Regions from separate parts of the Embleya sp. NPDC020886 genome, predicted to be linked through region 3. Evidence: riboswitches for the same ligand, from Rfam matches in the RefSeq annotation. Region 3 holds a riboswitch; each other region holds the start of a gene.
What was found. A riboswitch is a leader RNA that binds a small molecule or an ion and turns the genes downstream of it on or off. The one in region 3 is predicted to bind cobalamin.
Positions count from the first base shown of each region.

Region 1 (5,104 bases), on a different contig from region 3:
CTTCGCGGCGTTCGAGGAGCCCGAGCTGTACGCGGAGGAGCTGCGCGCGTTCTTCCGGCCCTATCGGGCGGCGCTGTCGCGGTAGCCCCGGGCCGGTGTTGCGGTGTCGATGGTGCGCGCCGGGCGGTGTTCAGTGGTGGGCCGTGACGATCGCGCGCTCGCGCGGGCCGGTCCGGGGGTGCAGGTAGCCGATCGTGGCGGCGGTCACGTCCCGGAAGCCGACCAGTTCGGCTTCGTCGGCCAGCGCGAGGGCGGCGAGCCAGGACAGGCCGGGGACCTTCCCGAGGGCCCGGCCGGCCCGGGGCGGATCGTCGGCCACCACCAGGCCGCCGGTGCCGGCCGACGACCAGGCGCGGACCCGTTCCAGGATCGAACGCAGGCCCCGGGTCGGGTGGTTCGGCCGGCAGCCGAGGCCGTCGGCGTAGACGACGATCCGGGCACCGCTCGGCAACGTCCGGTCCAAAACGTCCGCACGCACGACGTCGACGCCTTGGCCGCGGGCCGGGTCGACGGCCTCCGGTGGCACGTCCACGGCGAGCACCCGGTGTCCGGCGCGCGCCAGTTCGGCTTCGACCGGCCCGGTGCCGCGGCCCAGGCTCAGCAGTACCGGGTCGGGGCCTCGGTCCAGTAGGCGGGCCAGCTGGGCGACCATCCAGATCCGGTATTCGGGGTCGTAGGTCGCGGGCGTGCGTAAATCCCCCGCGCGAACGCCGTGTCCACGCTTCGGCCGGCGGCCGGGGCGGCCGCCGGGGGCCGCGCTGCAGCCAACGCGCGGCGATTCGAGGTCGGTCATCGTTTCCTCGTATTCCTGGCAGGCGTCCGGCAGCCGCACGGCGGCCGGACGGGTGGATCAAGTGGGTGGGCCCGGGGGCGGCGGCGGGCGGGGCGCCCGGTGTCGCGTGTGCATCCGTGCCCGGCCGCTCGGCCGCCGACGCGCGCATCGGACGGAGCACGGAAGCACCGGCAGGGCGCACTCCCCCGAAGCGCACGCCCTGCGACCTCGACGTCCCGCGGGGACCGCTGCTCCCCGATCCCCCGCCGGCCGAGGACCTTCGCCGAACCCGACCGGGCCCAACGGCCCTGCTCGACCGCACGGACCGGGAGCAGAGTCGGGGGTGCGGCCGACCCACCGGGTCGGCCCGCACGGAGAGCGCGGTCGAGCCCGGCCGTATTTGCTTCGTGCGCAGCCGAGGTCGGCCCGGCCGCCGCACCCATCGCCCGGGGAAGCGGCCGGACCGGCCCCCGGTCGGGGGCGGGCCAAAGGGTTGGAAATGAGCGAAGACGCCGTGCTGAAACGTCCCCTCGGTCGCCATGAGGCGTTGCGGTTGATGGCCAACGCCCGACTGGGACGCGTCGTGGTGAGCGAGGGCGCGCTGCCGGCCGTGCACCTGGTGGCGTTCGCCGTCGATCGCGAGTGTGTGGTGTTCCGGGCCCCGCTCGACTCCTCGCTCGCGAAGGCCGCGCACGACGCGGTGGTCGCGTTCCAGGCCGACCACGTCGACCGGGCCACCCGCACCGGCTGGACGGGCACCGTGACCGGACACGCCTCCCGGGTCGGCGATCCGCACGTCGTCGCCCACCTGGATCGTCTGCTGCCCGACCTCGACGGCCTCGGCGAGGATCAGGTGTGGATCCGGGTCACCTCGGAACTCGTCACCGGACTCGCCCTCGAACGCCGGCCGTCGGGTCACAGCCGGCACTGGACTTACTAGGACGTCCGACTATATCGTCTTCAACTACAAGGTCCGCGGTGCAGGGAAGTCGGTGTGAATCCGGCATGGTCCCGCCACTGTGACCGGGGAGTGCGCTGCCGCAGCACCAAGCCACTGGCGAAGGCCGGGAAGGCGGGCATCGTGCGTCGATCCGGAAGTCAGGATACCGGCCGCGGGTATATCCGTGTTGTCCACGAGGATGGAGCAAACACGCATGACACCGGTCCGCGCCCTCGCCCCGGATGATCCTGCGAACGTCGAACCCACCAGGTTTTCCTGACCACTTCGACGTCGACCCGCACCGGGCAACCACGCGCACCCGCGCCGACGTTGCGCACCCGGGTCGTGCCCCGACCTCCGGATCGCACCCGACGAGAGACAGGTCGTTCATGGTCCGCGAACTTTCCCATTTCATCGGCGGCAAGCACGTCCCCGGCGCATCCGGCGCGTTCGGCGACGTGTACGACCCCAACACCGGTCGAGTACAGGCACGCGTTCCGCTCGCGGATCGCGCCGACACCCTGGCCGCCATCGCCGACGCCGAGCAGGCCCAACCCGCGTGGGCCGCCTGGAACCCGCAGCGGCGCGCCCGAGTCCTGGCCCGCTTCCTGCAACTGGTCGAACCCGAACGCGAGTCGCTGGCCCGGCTGCTGTCGGCCGAGCACGGCAAGACCATCGCCGACGCCCACGGCGACCTGCAACGCGGCCTGGAGGTCGTGGAGTTCGCCACCGGCATCCCGCACCTGCTCAAGGGCGAGTTCACCGACAACGCGGGCTCCGGCATCGATGTGCACTCGATGCGCCAACCCCTCGGCGTGGTCGCCGGCATCACCCCGTTCAACTTCCCGGCGATGATCCCGCTGTGGAAGATCGCGCCGGCCATCGCCTGCGGCAACGCGTTCGTGCTCAAGCCCTCGGAGCGCGACCCCTCGGTGCCACTGCGCCTGGCCGAACTCTTCGTCGAGGCGGGCCTGCCGCCCGGCGTGCTGAACGTGGTCCACGGCGGCAAGGAGAGCGTCGACACACTCCTGACCGACCCGCGCGTACAGGCCCTGGGCTTCGTCGGCTCGACCGCGATCGCCGAGTACGTCTACACCTCCGCCACCGCGAACGGCAAGCGCGCCCAGTGCTTCGGCGGCGCCAAGAACCACCTGATCGTGATGCCGGACGCGGACCTCGACCAGGTCGTCGAGGCGCTGATCGGTGCCGGCTACGGCTCCGCCGGGGAACGCTGCATGGCCATCTCCGTGGCGGTTCCGGTCGGCGCGGAGACCGCCGACGCGCTGGTGGAAAAGCTCGTCGCCCGGATCGCCACGCTGCGCGTGGGCCCCTCGCACGACCCGGACGCCGACTTCGGCCCGCTGGTCGGCCGGGACGCGCTCGATCGGGTGCACGGCTACCTGGACATCGGCGTCGCCGAGGGCGCCAAGCTGCTCGTGGACGGCCGCGACGTGCGCGTACCCGGCCACGAGGACGGCTACTTCGTCGGCGCGTCGCTGTTCGACCACGTGACGACCTCGATGCGGGTGTACCGCGAGGAGATCTTCGGCCCGGTGTTGTCCGTGGTCCGCGCGGCCTCCTACGAAGACGCGCTGCGGCTGCCGAGCGAGCACGAGTACGGCAACGGCGTGGCCATCTTCACCCGGGACGGCGACACCGCCCGCGACTTCGGCCGCCGGGTGAACACCGGCATGGTCGGCGTCAACGTGCCCATCCCGGTGCCGGTGGCCTATCACACCTTCGGTGGCTGGAAACGATCCGGATTCGGCGACCTCAACCAGCACGGGCCCGACTCGATCCGCTTCTACACCCGGACCAAGACGATCACCTCGCGCTGGCCCTCGACCGCGCGCGAGAGCGCGAACTTCGACATCCCCACGATGGACTGACCCGGTGACCACGCTCACCGACGACCAGCTCGCGATCGTCGAAACCACCCGGGACTTCGCCCGCGAACACCTCGCCCCGAACGCGATCGAATGGGATCGCACCAGCCACTTCCCCGTCGACGTCCTGCGCAAGGGCGCCGACCTCGGCCTCGGCGGCATCACCGTCCGCGAGGACGCGGGCGGTTCGGGGCTCGATCGGCTCGACTCCGCGCTGATCCACGAGGCGCTGGCGGGCGGTTGCCCGACCATCGCCGCCTACTACTCGATCCACAACATGGTCGCCGCGACCATCGACCGGCACGGTACGCCGGAGCAGCGCGCCCGCTGGCTCCCGGGGCTGTGCTCGATGCGCGATCTGGCCGGCTACTGCCTGACCGAGCCGGGAGCCGGCTCCGACGCCGCCGCGCTGCGCACCCGCGCCACCCGCGACGGCGACGACTATCTCCTGCACGGCGTCAAGCAGTTCATCTCCGGCGCCGGCTCCGCCGCGGTGTACCTGGTGATGGCGCGCACCGGCGCCGACGGCGCCGACGGCATCTCCGCGTTCGTCGTGCAGGGCGACGCCGACGGGCTGTCCTTCGGGCCCAACGAACGCAAGATGGGCTGGCACGCCCAGCCCACCCGCCAGGTGATCCTGGACGGCGTGCGGGTGCCCGCAGGCCACCGGCTCGGCGCCGAGGGCGACGGGTTCAAGATCGCGATGGGCGCCCTCGACGGCGGCCGGATCGGCATCGCCGCCTGCTCGTTGGGTGGCGCGCAAGCCGCGCTGGATGCCGCCGTGCGCCATCTCACCGACCGCGAGGCGTTCGGCTCGGCGCTCATCGACGCGCAGGCCCTGCGCTTCCAACTCGCGGACATGGCCACCGAACTGGAGGCCGCCCGCACCCTGGTGTGGCACGCCGCCTCCTCGCTCGACGAGGGCGACCCCAGGGCCTCGCAACTGTGCGCGATGGCCAAGCGGTTCGCCACCGACACCGCCTTCTCGGTGGCCGACCGGGCACTGCAACTGCACGGCGGATACGGCTACCTCGCCGACTACGGCATCGAGAAGATCGTTCGCGATCTGCGGGTGCACCGCATTCTCGAAGGAACCAACGAGATCATGCGCGTGATCGTCGCGCGCGGACTGATCGGAGCGGCCCGATGACCCCGACCACGGACCAGGATCCGGTACTGACCCACCGGCAGGCGGCACTGGGCCGGATCGTGCTGAACCGGCCCAGGGCGCTGAACGCGCTCACCCACGACATGGTGTCGCGGATCGACGCCGCGCTGACCGCGTGGGAACACGACGACGACGTACGGCTGGTGGCGATCACCGGCGCGGGCGAGCGCGGGCTGTGCGCGGGCGGCGACATCCGCGCCATCCACGCCGACGCCGTCTCCGGCGGCACCGCGAGTCTGGACTTCTGGCGCGACGAGTACCGGCTCAACGCCCGCATCGCCCGCTACCCCAAGACCTACGTCGCCGTCATGGACGGCATCGTGATGGGCGGCGGGGTC
Region 1 covers NZ_JBIRRX010000003.1:15,077-20,180, reverse strand. Annotated here, with positions in the region: gene ACH4U8_RS11120 (epoxide hydrolase family protein) at 1-85, shown strand, start outside; gene ACH4U8_RS11115 (hypothetical protein) at 131-652, opposite strand; gene ACH4U8_RS11110 (pyridoxamine 5'-phosphate oxidase family protein) at 1,272-1,712, shown strand; cobalamin riboswitch at 1,732-1,902, shown strand; gene ACH4U8_RS11105 (CoA-acylating methylmalonate-semialdehyde dehydrogenase) at 2,102-3,601, shown strand; gene ACH4U8_RS11100 (acyl-CoA dehydrogenase family protein) at 3,606-4,748, shown strand; gene ACH4U8_RS11095 (enoyl-CoA hydratase/isomerase family protein) at 4,745-5,104, shown strand, end outside.
Region 1: it holds a riboswitch for cobalamin, as region 3 does, so the genes downstream of both, ACH4U8_RS11105 (CoA-acylating methylmalonate-semialdehyde dehydrogenase) here and ACH4U8_RS16375 (energy-coupling factor ABC transporter permease) in region 3, are expected to answer to the same signal.

Region 2 (5,104 bases), on a different contig from region 3:
CCGATCTCGGTCGTTTCGGCGAGGCGGGCCCGGAAGCCGGCCGAGTCACCCGCTCGCGCGGTGGGCAGATCGGCGTCGGTGAAGTAGGCCACCAGGCGCCGATTGCCGGGCACCAGCGCGGTGTACCACCAGCCGTCCGGCCCGGATTCGACCACCGTACTCGCGTCGGCGTCGCACGCGGTGGGATCGACCAGGGTCAGGTGCAGCGCGACCAGGGCGTCGTGGGTGTGCCGGCGGGCGCCGCCGCTTCCGGTCGCGACCGCCGCTCGGCGCCCGGTCGCGTCGACGACCCAGTCGCAGCACACCACTTCGCGCCGGTCGGGCCGACCCAGCGGCACCGACCAGGTGCCGTCCGGCCGGCGCATCGGCGCGCCGACCGGGGTGCGCTCGGCCACCTCGGCACCGGCCGCCCGGGCGCCGTCGCGCAGGCGGCGGTCGAACAGCGGGCGATCCAGGTGCCGGCCGGGCCCGTTCGGGTCGTCGATCGCGGAGACCGTGACCGGCTGCGGCGACCCCCACACGGACAGCGTGGCGTAGCAGGGCAGATGGCCCGCCCCGGGTACGTGCTCGCCGACCCCCAGGTCGGCCAGCAGCACCCGGGCCGCCCCCGGCAGCGCCTCGCCGATCGCCGGCGGCCCGCCACCCGCGTCGGCGAGCAGCACCGAACGACCCGCACGTGCCAGCGTGATCGCCGCCGCGGCGCCGGCCGGCCCGCCACCGGCGACCACGACGTCGTACCGCCGCCGGGCCGGCGGCGCCCCGACCCCGGTCACGGGCGAAGTCCGCACGAGCCGACGCCGCTCACCCGCACGGCACCTCCACCGCCACGCCGTTCGCGGGCAGGTCCGTGCCGCCACGCGGATGCGGCTCCCGTCACTGCGAATCCAGGTAGGGATCGATGTTGTCGACGTAGCCCACCGTGACGTCCGCTGCGTGTTGCCCCGTGGCCTCGGCGACATCGCGGATCACCGGCTCGTCGGGGGCCGGTTCCGGGACGTGCACGTTCACCAGGTTGTTGGCGTCCCGGGCCTGGTCGAACGGCGGTTGCGGCGGCGACTCGACCTGCATGCGGGCCGGGAAGCGGCCGTCGCCGACCGTGTAGGGCCGCACTTCGACGATGCCGAGCTTGTACCAGCCGTCGATCATCTGTCGGCGCTGCGCCTCGGGCGTGGTCCCGGTCAGTCCGCGCAACCACACCGCGCGGTGCGTGAACGCGGCCTCGCGATCGCTCGAACCGCCACTGTCCGGCCGGTTGACCTTCTCGTAGTCGCTTTGTTTGAGCACGTGGTTGGGCACCCGTGCGGGCCAGAACGTCGGTACGTACGGGTCGTAACGCGGCCCGAGTCCGGCCTGCGACTCGTAGCCCGCGCGGCAGCCCGCCGTGTCGGTCTGCCAGGGCACCGCCATCCATCGACTGAGGTCACCCGGTCCCTGCGCGTACAGCGGGCCGTCGGGGGCCAGCGCCTTGTCCGGGGTGAGCGTGTTGCCGTAGTCCGGATCGGGATCGCCCTCGGGCCGCGCCCTGATCCGGAACGGCTCGGCGAACATCGTCGCGTGCCGGATCGGCCAGGTCACCTCGATCCCGGGATGGAACGCGTCCGCGACGCAGAAGTCCAACGCGGCCCGATCCAGCAGCCCCGGTTGCGCGGCCGGCGGCGCGTCCTCCACGCGGTGCGGGTAGCCGGCGAACGGCGACGCGTCGAAGTTCCCCTGCGACCAGGCCAGCAGCAGCCGGTCCTGGGTCGGCGACAGTGTCATGTACTGGCGCACCGTCCGAGGCACACTGGCCATGCCGTCGCCGTAGAGCCAGGGCCACGGCATCGGCGACTTGTCGTCGCGGTTGTAGTCGCGCAGCGCGGTGTACACCTGCCGGCGCACCTCGCGATGCTCGATCGCCGGACTGGACAACCGGCGCAACGCCTCGGGGGCGAGGAAGTACTCCGGACCGGCCCAGCCGAATTTGGCCGCGAACCCGGCGTTGACCCACTGGAGTTCGCAGAACCGGCGCAGGATCGGTTCGATGTGCTCGCCGAACGAGACCCGGGCCGGGAACGGCAGTTGGCCGGTGCCGACGAACACGTCGAAGAGCAGGTCGTAGAGGGTGCGTACGGTGCGCAGGTCCGGCGCGAAGTTGGGTGGCGCGACCACCACCCAGGCCGGATCCACCGGCACCGAGACGCCGTCGATGGTGACCGACGCGGTCACCGGCCCATCGGAAATGTCGTCGTACCAACCGTCGTTGTTCGTTACCGAGGCCGGCGGCGTGTGATCGGGCGAGCCGGCGGCGCCGAGCCCGCCGAGCACCACCAGTCGGCCGTGCTCGTCCGTGCGCATCTCGCCCAGCGGGACGTCGACCCGACCCAGGAAACGGCCGCCGGTGAACGGCACCCGCCCACCGGGCGTGGCGTTCAGCGTCTTGCGGCCGGGATCGATCACCAGCGACCGGCGATCGGTGACGCTCGGATTGCGCCGCGCGGACGGCCTGGCCGCCGGATCCCGCGAGTCCGGGATGTCCAGCGGGAGCTGGAACTGGTACCACGCGGCCTTGCGATTGGCCACGTGTACGCCCCAGGTGATCCGGGTGCCCGGGTCGGCGACCGTCACCTCGCGCACCACGTGCCCGTCGGCGGCGTGGCCGTACAGCCGGAATCGGGCCGCCTGGCGCTTGATCGCGCCGTCCGCGTCCTTGGTGAAGCCCGGTGGGGTGGGCTCCGGGTCGGGGGTTTCGGGTCCGTAGTACCAGCCGTCCGGGCGCGTGCTGTTGCCCACGCGCGCAATGCCGATGGCCGGATGGATGCGTACTCGGACGATGCGGTCGTCCGTTCGCCTGTTGCCGTCCCGATCGCTCACAGCACTCCCGTTGCTCTCGTCCGCCCACACCGCCGGGCCCCAGGGGCCCATCCGGGGTGTGCTGGTTCCGACGTGCGATCACACGCCGGGTACGCGCGCAACTCCACGCTGTCCAACCACGATCGCCGAACGCAAGACCCAGTCGGGTGACACCTTCCGGCGGACCCCGGCCGGCCCGGTGCGCCCGATCGGCTCTGCGCCGCCGACCTCGGATCCGCCGTCCGGGTGACGAACGGCACGGTGGGGACCGTGGGTCGACGGTTGTCCGCAGGGTGCGCTCTCTCATACGCTCCGGACGCCGACAGGTTCGTCGGCGCACCGCGATCCGTACGGATCGACTTGCCACAACTGCATGTTCGAAGCCCAGGGGAAGCCGGTCGAAATCCGGCGCTGTCCCGCAACCGTGGGTGGTGATCGACAGGTCGCCACGAGTCGGAATGCCTGGGTTGCTCGATCTCGAAGGCTCCAGGTGTCGTGGACTGCACGCTGAAGCCCGGATTCCGCGGCCGATGCCTGCCTTCGGCCGGATGCCGGGACTCGTCGTTCCCGCCGTCCGCGCCCGCGTCCACCGCACGAAGGGAATCCGTCCGTGAAGCTTTTCCGGAACAAGGGGCGTATCGGCCGACTGGTCGGCGCATTGGCCCTGTTGGTGCTGCCCGCCACCGCGCAGGTCACCGCGGCGGCGCCGAGCGCGTACGCCGTGGACACCACCAAGGGCAGCGCCGGGGTCTGCCCGAGCAACGACGGCGTGACCGTGATCGTCGACTTCCAGGAACTCGGCGGTGCCACGATCGTGCGTTGCGCGCCGGGTGACCAGGCCACCGGACTGGCCGCGCTCAAGAACGCCGGATTCGAGACAGCCGGTACCGCCCGCTGGGGCGAGGCGTTCATCTGTCGGATCGAGAACAAGCCCGGCCCGGCCACCGAACCCTGCCTGAACACGCCGCCGGCCAACGCCTATTGGTCCTACTGGCACGCGCCGAACAACGGCACCTGGACGTACAGCTCGTGGGGTGCGTCCAACCGCAAGCCCCCGCCGGGCAGCTTCGAGGGTTGGTCCTTCGCCAAGGACCGGACCGCGTCGACCAACCCGCCGCCGCGAGTGGCCCCTTCGCGGTAGGTCGATCGAACTCCGGCCCACCCGGGGCACTCGGTGCCCCGGGCCCCGCGTCGTCGCCCGCCCGGATCGGCGAGCGGCGACGCGGGTGTTGCGAATCCTGGTCAGGACGCGGACGACGGGCAGTGCAGGGCCGGCGCGCCCGGCCGGGCCCCGGCGGCGGTCAGGTCGGCGAAGCCGGTGCCGGCCAGGCCCAATACCGCCTGGGCGGTGGCCCGGGTGGCGGTGGCCGGGTCGAACCCGGTCGCGTCGTACGCGATCGCGCCTCGCGTGGCGGGCGGGCCCGAGCAACCCACCTGACGCCCGCCGAGGAACTGCCGCGCGGTCAGCCCCGGCAGCACCCGCCACGAGGAGAGCAGCGCCTGCCCGGCCAGGCCGGTGCTGTTGGCGTTGGACGTGACGGCGCCCGGCGTGGCGAAGCCGCCGTCGGAAAGCTGGTGCGCGACCAGCCAGTTCAGTCCGGCGGCGGCCTCCTGGTGGCGGCCCGTGGCGGCCAGCGCCTGCACGCTCATCGCGGTCGAGTCGGCGTCGGCGGTGCACGTCGCGAGGCCGAAGTTCAGCGGGAAACCGCCGTCGGCGCAGTGCGCGCCGGCCAGGAAGTCGACCGCTGCGGTCGGTGCGCCGGCGGGTGTGCGGTCCAGGGCGAGCAGAGCGAGCGACTGGCTGAAAGCGTTGCTGTAGTCGCCCCACGGCGAGGTGTCGGTGAACCGGCCCGAGGGTTGTTGCAGCGCGCGCAGCCGGGTCGGCAGGTCCACGCCGCCGAAGTTGCCAGGGTTCGTCCCGCGCACTTCGGCCGCGAGCAGCACCTTGGCGGTGGCGCCGGCGTAGGCGTTGGTGGTGCCGTCGCCGATGTAGCCGGACAGGATCTCCGGACGGGCCAGCCACGCGGTGGCCTTGGCACCGTTCTGCTCGGCCACCCCGGCGGCGGCGAACGCCAGCACCGCGTCGATGGTCAGCCCCTGGTCGGGGTAGGTCACCCCGTCGAAGGTGGCCTCGAAGCGCTCGCCGTCCACGAGTTGCCGGGCCAGCCAGCCGGCTGCGGCCTGAGTGCGATTGCCGGCCGGGAGCGAAGCGGTTGCCGACCGGTCGGCCGGCGTGGGGGCGGCGCCCGCGGTCGCGGGTACGACGGCGGTCGCG
Region 2 covers NZ_JBIRRX010000009.1:263,906-269,009, forward strand. Annotated here, with positions in the region: gene ACH4U8_RS29440 (FAD-dependent monooxygenase) at 1-773, opposite strand, end outside; gene ACH4U8_RS29445 (LodA/GoxA family CTQ-dependent oxidase) at 874-2,880, opposite strand; cobalamin riboswitch at 3,171-3,314, shown strand; gene ACH4U8_RS29450 (flagellar hook-length control protein FliK) at 3,440-3,970, shown strand; gene ACH4U8_RS29455 (peptidase) at 4,072-5,104, opposite strand, start outside.
Region 2: it holds a riboswitch for cobalamin, as region 3 does, so the genes downstream of both, ACH4U8_RS29450 (flagellar hook-length control protein FliK) here and ACH4U8_RS16375 (energy-coupling factor ABC transporter permease) in region 3, are expected to answer to the same signal.

Region 3 (5,104 bases):
CGAGGACGCCGGCTTCGAGGGCGTCAAGGGCCGGCTGGGCCGAGGGGACGCGCTCCTGTTGTTCACCGACGGCATGGTGGAGCTGCCGGGCGAGGACATCGCCACCGGCATCGACCGCTTCCTCGGTGAGGCCGAGCGCATGGTTCGGGACGACTTCCGCGACGCGGCGCGGCGGATCGTGGCGGCGGCCGGCCGCAATGTGAGCGACGACCGCGCGGTGGTGTTGTTGCGCCGGCGCTGAGCGGCCCCGGCGGGCCGGCTCAACCGGAGCGGGGTTCGAGGGTCGTCGGTCGTACCGCCAGGGCGGCCAACTCGGCCGGCGTCCGGGGCAGCACGCCCGCCGGCGCCAGGCCGTGTGCGGCCAGCACGGCGGCGGCCGCGTGTGCCCAGGTCGGCCGCAGACTCGCCGCGGCCAGCAACGCGGTGTCCGCGAGCAGCACCGGGGCCGGCCCGGTGTGCAGCCGCCCGTCGGCGAGTACGGCCGCGTCGTCGGCCCAGCGCAGCGCGAGGTCCACATCGTGGGTGGCCATCACCACCGTCGTCCCGGCCGCGCGCAACTCGGCGAGGGTGTCCAGGAGCGCCTCCTGCCCGGCCGGGTCCAGGCCCGCGGTCGGCTCGTCCAACACCAGCACCTCGGGCCGCATCGCGATCGCCCCGGCGATGGCGGCCCGCTTGCGCTGGCCGAAGGACAGCAGGTGCACCGGCCGTTCGGCCAGCGCGGTGATCCCGAGCGCGGCCAGCGCCTCGGCCACCCGCGAGCGCACCTCGGCCGGGTCCAGCCCCAGGTTGAGCGGCCCGAACGAGACGTCCTGGGCCACCGACGCGGAGAACAACTGGTCGTCGGGATCCTGGACGACCAACTGCACGACGCGGCGCAGCGCGGTGAGCCCCTTGCGGTCGTGCCGAATCGGCACCCCGTGCAGCTCGACCCGCCCCGAGTCCGGCACCAGACCGCCGGTCAACAGCCGCAGCAGCGTGGTCTTCCCGCTGCCGTTCGGCCCGAGCAGGGCCAGCGCCCGCCCGGCCGAAACGGTCAGGGACAGGTCGCTCAACACCGGCGGCCCGTCCTGGTAGGCATAGCCGATCTCTCGTACACGCAACGGAATCACGGCACCACCGATACCAGGAGAAGGGTGGCGGCGACGACCGCCGCCACCAGGGTCAGGGAGCCCGCCACGAAGGCGCGCGAGATCGGTACCTCGTCCACCAGCACCCGCAGCCGCCCGTCGTAGCCGCGCCCGGCCAGGCCCGCCTCCAGCCGCTGGGCGCGGGCGAACGCGTGCACGAACACCGCCGAGCCGAGCCCGGCCACCGACCGCCAGCGGGCCCGCCGGGTGCGGTGGCCCAGCCGGCCGGCCTGCGCCTGGTTGATCCGCGCGGTCGTGTCGTAGAGCAGGAACAACATCCGGTACATCACCGCCGCGACGTCCACCACGGCGGCCGGGACACCCACCCGGGTCAGTCTGGGCAACACGTCCGACAGCGGCGTGGTGAACGCGAACAGCAACATCGCCAGGCCGGCGGCACCGGAGCGGACCAGCAACTCGGCCGCGCGCCGCGGCCCGTCCTCGGCCCAGCCGACGCCGTCCGCGCCGATGGTCACGAGCAGCGTCAGGGCGCCGGTCGCGGCGAAGCCCAGCGGTGCCCGGGCGGCCCGCCACAGTCGCCGGGCGGGCACCTTCGCGAACCCGAACGCGATCACCAGCACGGTCGCGGCGACCAGCACCGCGCCGGGCCACGGCGGCAGCGCCACCGCGCATCCGAGCAGTCCGAAGGAGAGCACGGCCTTGTCGGCCGGATGGCGGCGGCGCCACGAACTCGCGTGCGCCGCCGCGTCGATCGGCAACACGGAATCAGCGACCCGGGACCGATACCGGTGCCTCGCCGGTGGTGTCCGCCGGCTCGTCGGGCGTATCCGCCGCCTCCGGCGCGAGTCGGCGCCGGGTGCGCTTGACGCCGAACATGTAACCGACCACGCCCGCGCCGAGGGCGGCCTGCAACGCGAACAGACCGGACTCGATCTCGCCGGACGGCGGTTCGTACAGCGGGCTGAACCACGGTTTGTAGTCCGGGTCGTTCTCGGTGATCGCGGTCTCCGCCTGGGAGTCGGCGCCGGTGAACGGCTCGTCCTTGTGGTCGCCCATCCCGAACACCACGGGCAGCGCCGCGAGCAGCACCACGGCCAGCACGATCAGCAGGTTGATCTTCGTCGAGCGCTTCACTTGCTCTTCTCCTCCTCGCGGGCGACCCGCGCGTCCGTGAGCACGCCGAGGCGGATGAGGTCGCCGCGACTGGACTGCCGCAGCAGGCGTACGACCAGCACGGTCAGCAGACCCTCGCTGATCGCCAGCGGGATCTGGGTGAGCGAGAAGATGCCGCCGAACTTGGCCAGGGCACCGGCGAATCCGCTGTCGGGGTCGGGGAAGGCCAGCGCGAGCTGCACGCTGGTGACGCAGTAGGTGCTCAGGTCGGCGACGAACGCGCCCAGGAACACCGCGACATCCAGCGGCATGGTGCCGCCGCGTCGATCGAGCAGCGAGCGGGCCAGCCGATAGGCGCCGTAGCCGGCCCACGGGCCGACGATGGCCATCGAGAACACGTTCGCGCCGAGCGTGGTCAGCCCGCCGTGCGCCAGCAACAGCGCCTGGAAGAGCAGGGTGATCGTGCCCAGCACGGCCACGATCGGTGGTCGAAACAGGATGGCGCCCAGCCCGGTGCCGGTGGGATGCGAGCAACTCCCGGTGACCGAAGGGATCTTCAGCGCGGACAGGACGAACGAGAAGGCGCCCGAAGCGCCCAGCAGCAGGGTGTTCTCGGGGCGGTCGCGCACCTCGCGGGTGAGCGCGCGGGCGCCGTGTACGACGAACGGGGTCGACGCGACGCCCCAGGCGACGGCGTGTTCCCAGGGCAGATAGCCCTCGGCGATATGCATGAGGAAGGGTCCCTCTCCAACACCTCGTGGACGGACGATCGCCGTGGCCGGTCTCCTGGCTGACGGGTCGTACGTTCACGTCTCCGCCTTCCCGGGGCCGCGCAAGCGGTCCCAGTGGCTTCCCCGAGGCGACGACTCAACGTTTCCGCGGGGATGGAGGAGAACTTCCCGATCACAGTGGCGAGGGCCGCGCCGGCATCGAACCGGCTTCCCGAACACCACGGCGAGCCGACACTAGTGGTCGGATGGACATGGCGACAAGGTGGCATTTGCAAACCGTGCGCAAGGCCACAAGAGGGGCGGAGCGGTCGAGCAATAGCCGCATTCCGGCACGCCGTCGAGGTGCGGTGACGGGCCGTTCGCGGGCGCGACGGGGGAGGGCGGCGGGTGGCACCGACCCGCGGCCCGACACCGCGCGGGCCGCTCAGTCCAGGCCGGGTCCGCGACCGCGGACCACCAGGGTGCCCGCCACCCGGTCGCCGACCCGCTGGCGCCGCTCGCTGGTGAGCACCGCGGTCAGCCCGATCGCCCCGAGCGCGAAGGCGTCGACGAGCAACAGCAGCCAACGGGTCCCGAGTTGGCGTCGGCCGGCGCGTCCCCCGGAGACGTCCACGACGCGGATGCCGAACACCTGCATGCCCCAGGTGCGCCCGTCGTGCTCGGCGGGTCGCAGCACCCAGTACCAGAACAGGATCGCGACCGCGACCACGACCACGCCGGCGGTGATCGTCGCGGTCAGCGGACCGCTGCGGATCGAACCGTCGGGGTGCGTGGGCAGCAGGACGAACAGGAACATCGCGGCTCCGGGCAACAGCGCCGACGCCACCACGTCCACCAGGAACTGGCCGAATCGACGCCACAACACCAACGGATCGAGCCGGCTCTCGACCTCGGGCAGCCACACTCGGGCACCCGACCGGGCGGGGCGCGCCGAACGCGCGAAGTGCTGCGGAAGGCTCCGTTCGTACATGCCTTTGTACTTTCCGCAACCGGGCGGGTTGACTCCCGCCGCGACCGGATATCGCCGAGATTGCGCCCGGTCGGCGCACACGGGTGCCGACCGGGCGGCAGCGGGTGATCGAGCGGTCACCGCGAGCGTGGGAACGTCGCGATCCGGTGACCGCGGCGATCAGAGCGTCATCGGCCCCTGAGCCCCGAACAGGTCCGGCTCGGAGCGGCTGATCACGTCGTAGAGCGGCTTGTAGTTGATCCAGGCCACCGTGTCGTTGCCCAGTTGCTCGCGGGTCAGCCGCGCGTTCTCCGGTGAGATCGGCTTGAGCTCGCCGGCCGCCCGGGCGAGCAGTTGCACCTGGCAGGAGCGCTCCATGGTGATGAACCACCACGCCGCGGCGTCGACCGACTGCCCGACCGTGAGCAGGCCGTGATTGCGCAGGATCAGCGCCTTGCGCGGGCCGAGCGTCTTGGCGATCCGGCGCCCCTCCTCGGCGTCGAGCACGACGCCCGCGTAGTCGTCGAACACCTCGTGGTCCTCGTAGAAGGGACACACGTCCTGGGTGATCGGTTCGAGCCGGACGCCGAGCGCGGAGATCGCCCGCCCGTGCACGGAGTGGCTGTGCGCCGCCGCGACCACGTCCGGGCGGGCCGCGTGGATCTGCGAGTGGATCGCGAACGCGGCCTGGTTGACGTGGAATCGGCCCTCGACGACCTGCCCGTCGTGGTTGACCAGGATCAGGTCGTCCACGGTGATGTGCTTGAACGACATCCCGAACGGGTTGACCCAGAAGTGGTCGGTGAACTCCGGGTCGCGCGCCGTGATGTGCCCGGCCACGCCCTCCTCGAAGCCGAATCGGCCGAACAGCCGCAGGGCCGCGGTCAATCGCTCCTTGCGGTGCCGGCGCTCCCGCTCGACGGTGTCGAACGTGGGCGGCAGCGCGAAGGTCAGGTCCGCGGGCGACACCGGTTGCGGCGGGGCCTGGGCCTGCACGTCCTGGGCCTGCTGGGCATCGGTGTCGGACATGTCCATCTCCTCGGACTCGGCGCGCGCGGGACTTCGGCCGACGCTACCGGCGAGTCACATCCGGGGACAGCCCTCGGCGGGCGTTCGTTCGTGCGAAGCCGGGGAGTTTAGCGCCCCGTCGTCGTTCGGGTCGGGTTTCCGGGAATTAAGCGAATATTGCCCGCAGTCCGCTTCGGGCTGCTTCTACGCTGCCG
Region 3 covers NZ_JBIRRX010000004.1:293,516-298,619, forward strand. Annotated here, with positions in the region: gene ACH4U8_RS16355 (PP2C family protein-serine/threonine phosphatase) at 1-241, shown strand, start outside; gene ACH4U8_RS16360 (energy-coupling factor ABC transporter ATP-binding protein) at 261-1,109, opposite strand; gene cbiQ (cobalt ECF transporter T component CbiQ) at 1,106-1,849, opposite strand; gene ACH4U8_RS16370 (energy-coupling factor ABC transporter substrate-binding protein) at 1,854-2,222, opposite strand; gene ACH4U8_RS16375 (energy-coupling factor ABC transporter permease) at 2,219-2,932, opposite strand; cobalamin riboswitch at 2,960-3,170, opposite strand; gene ACH4U8_RS16380 (RDD family protein) at 3,357-3,902, opposite strand; gene ACH4U8_RS16385 (class II aldolase/adducin family protein) at 4,062-4,910, opposite strand.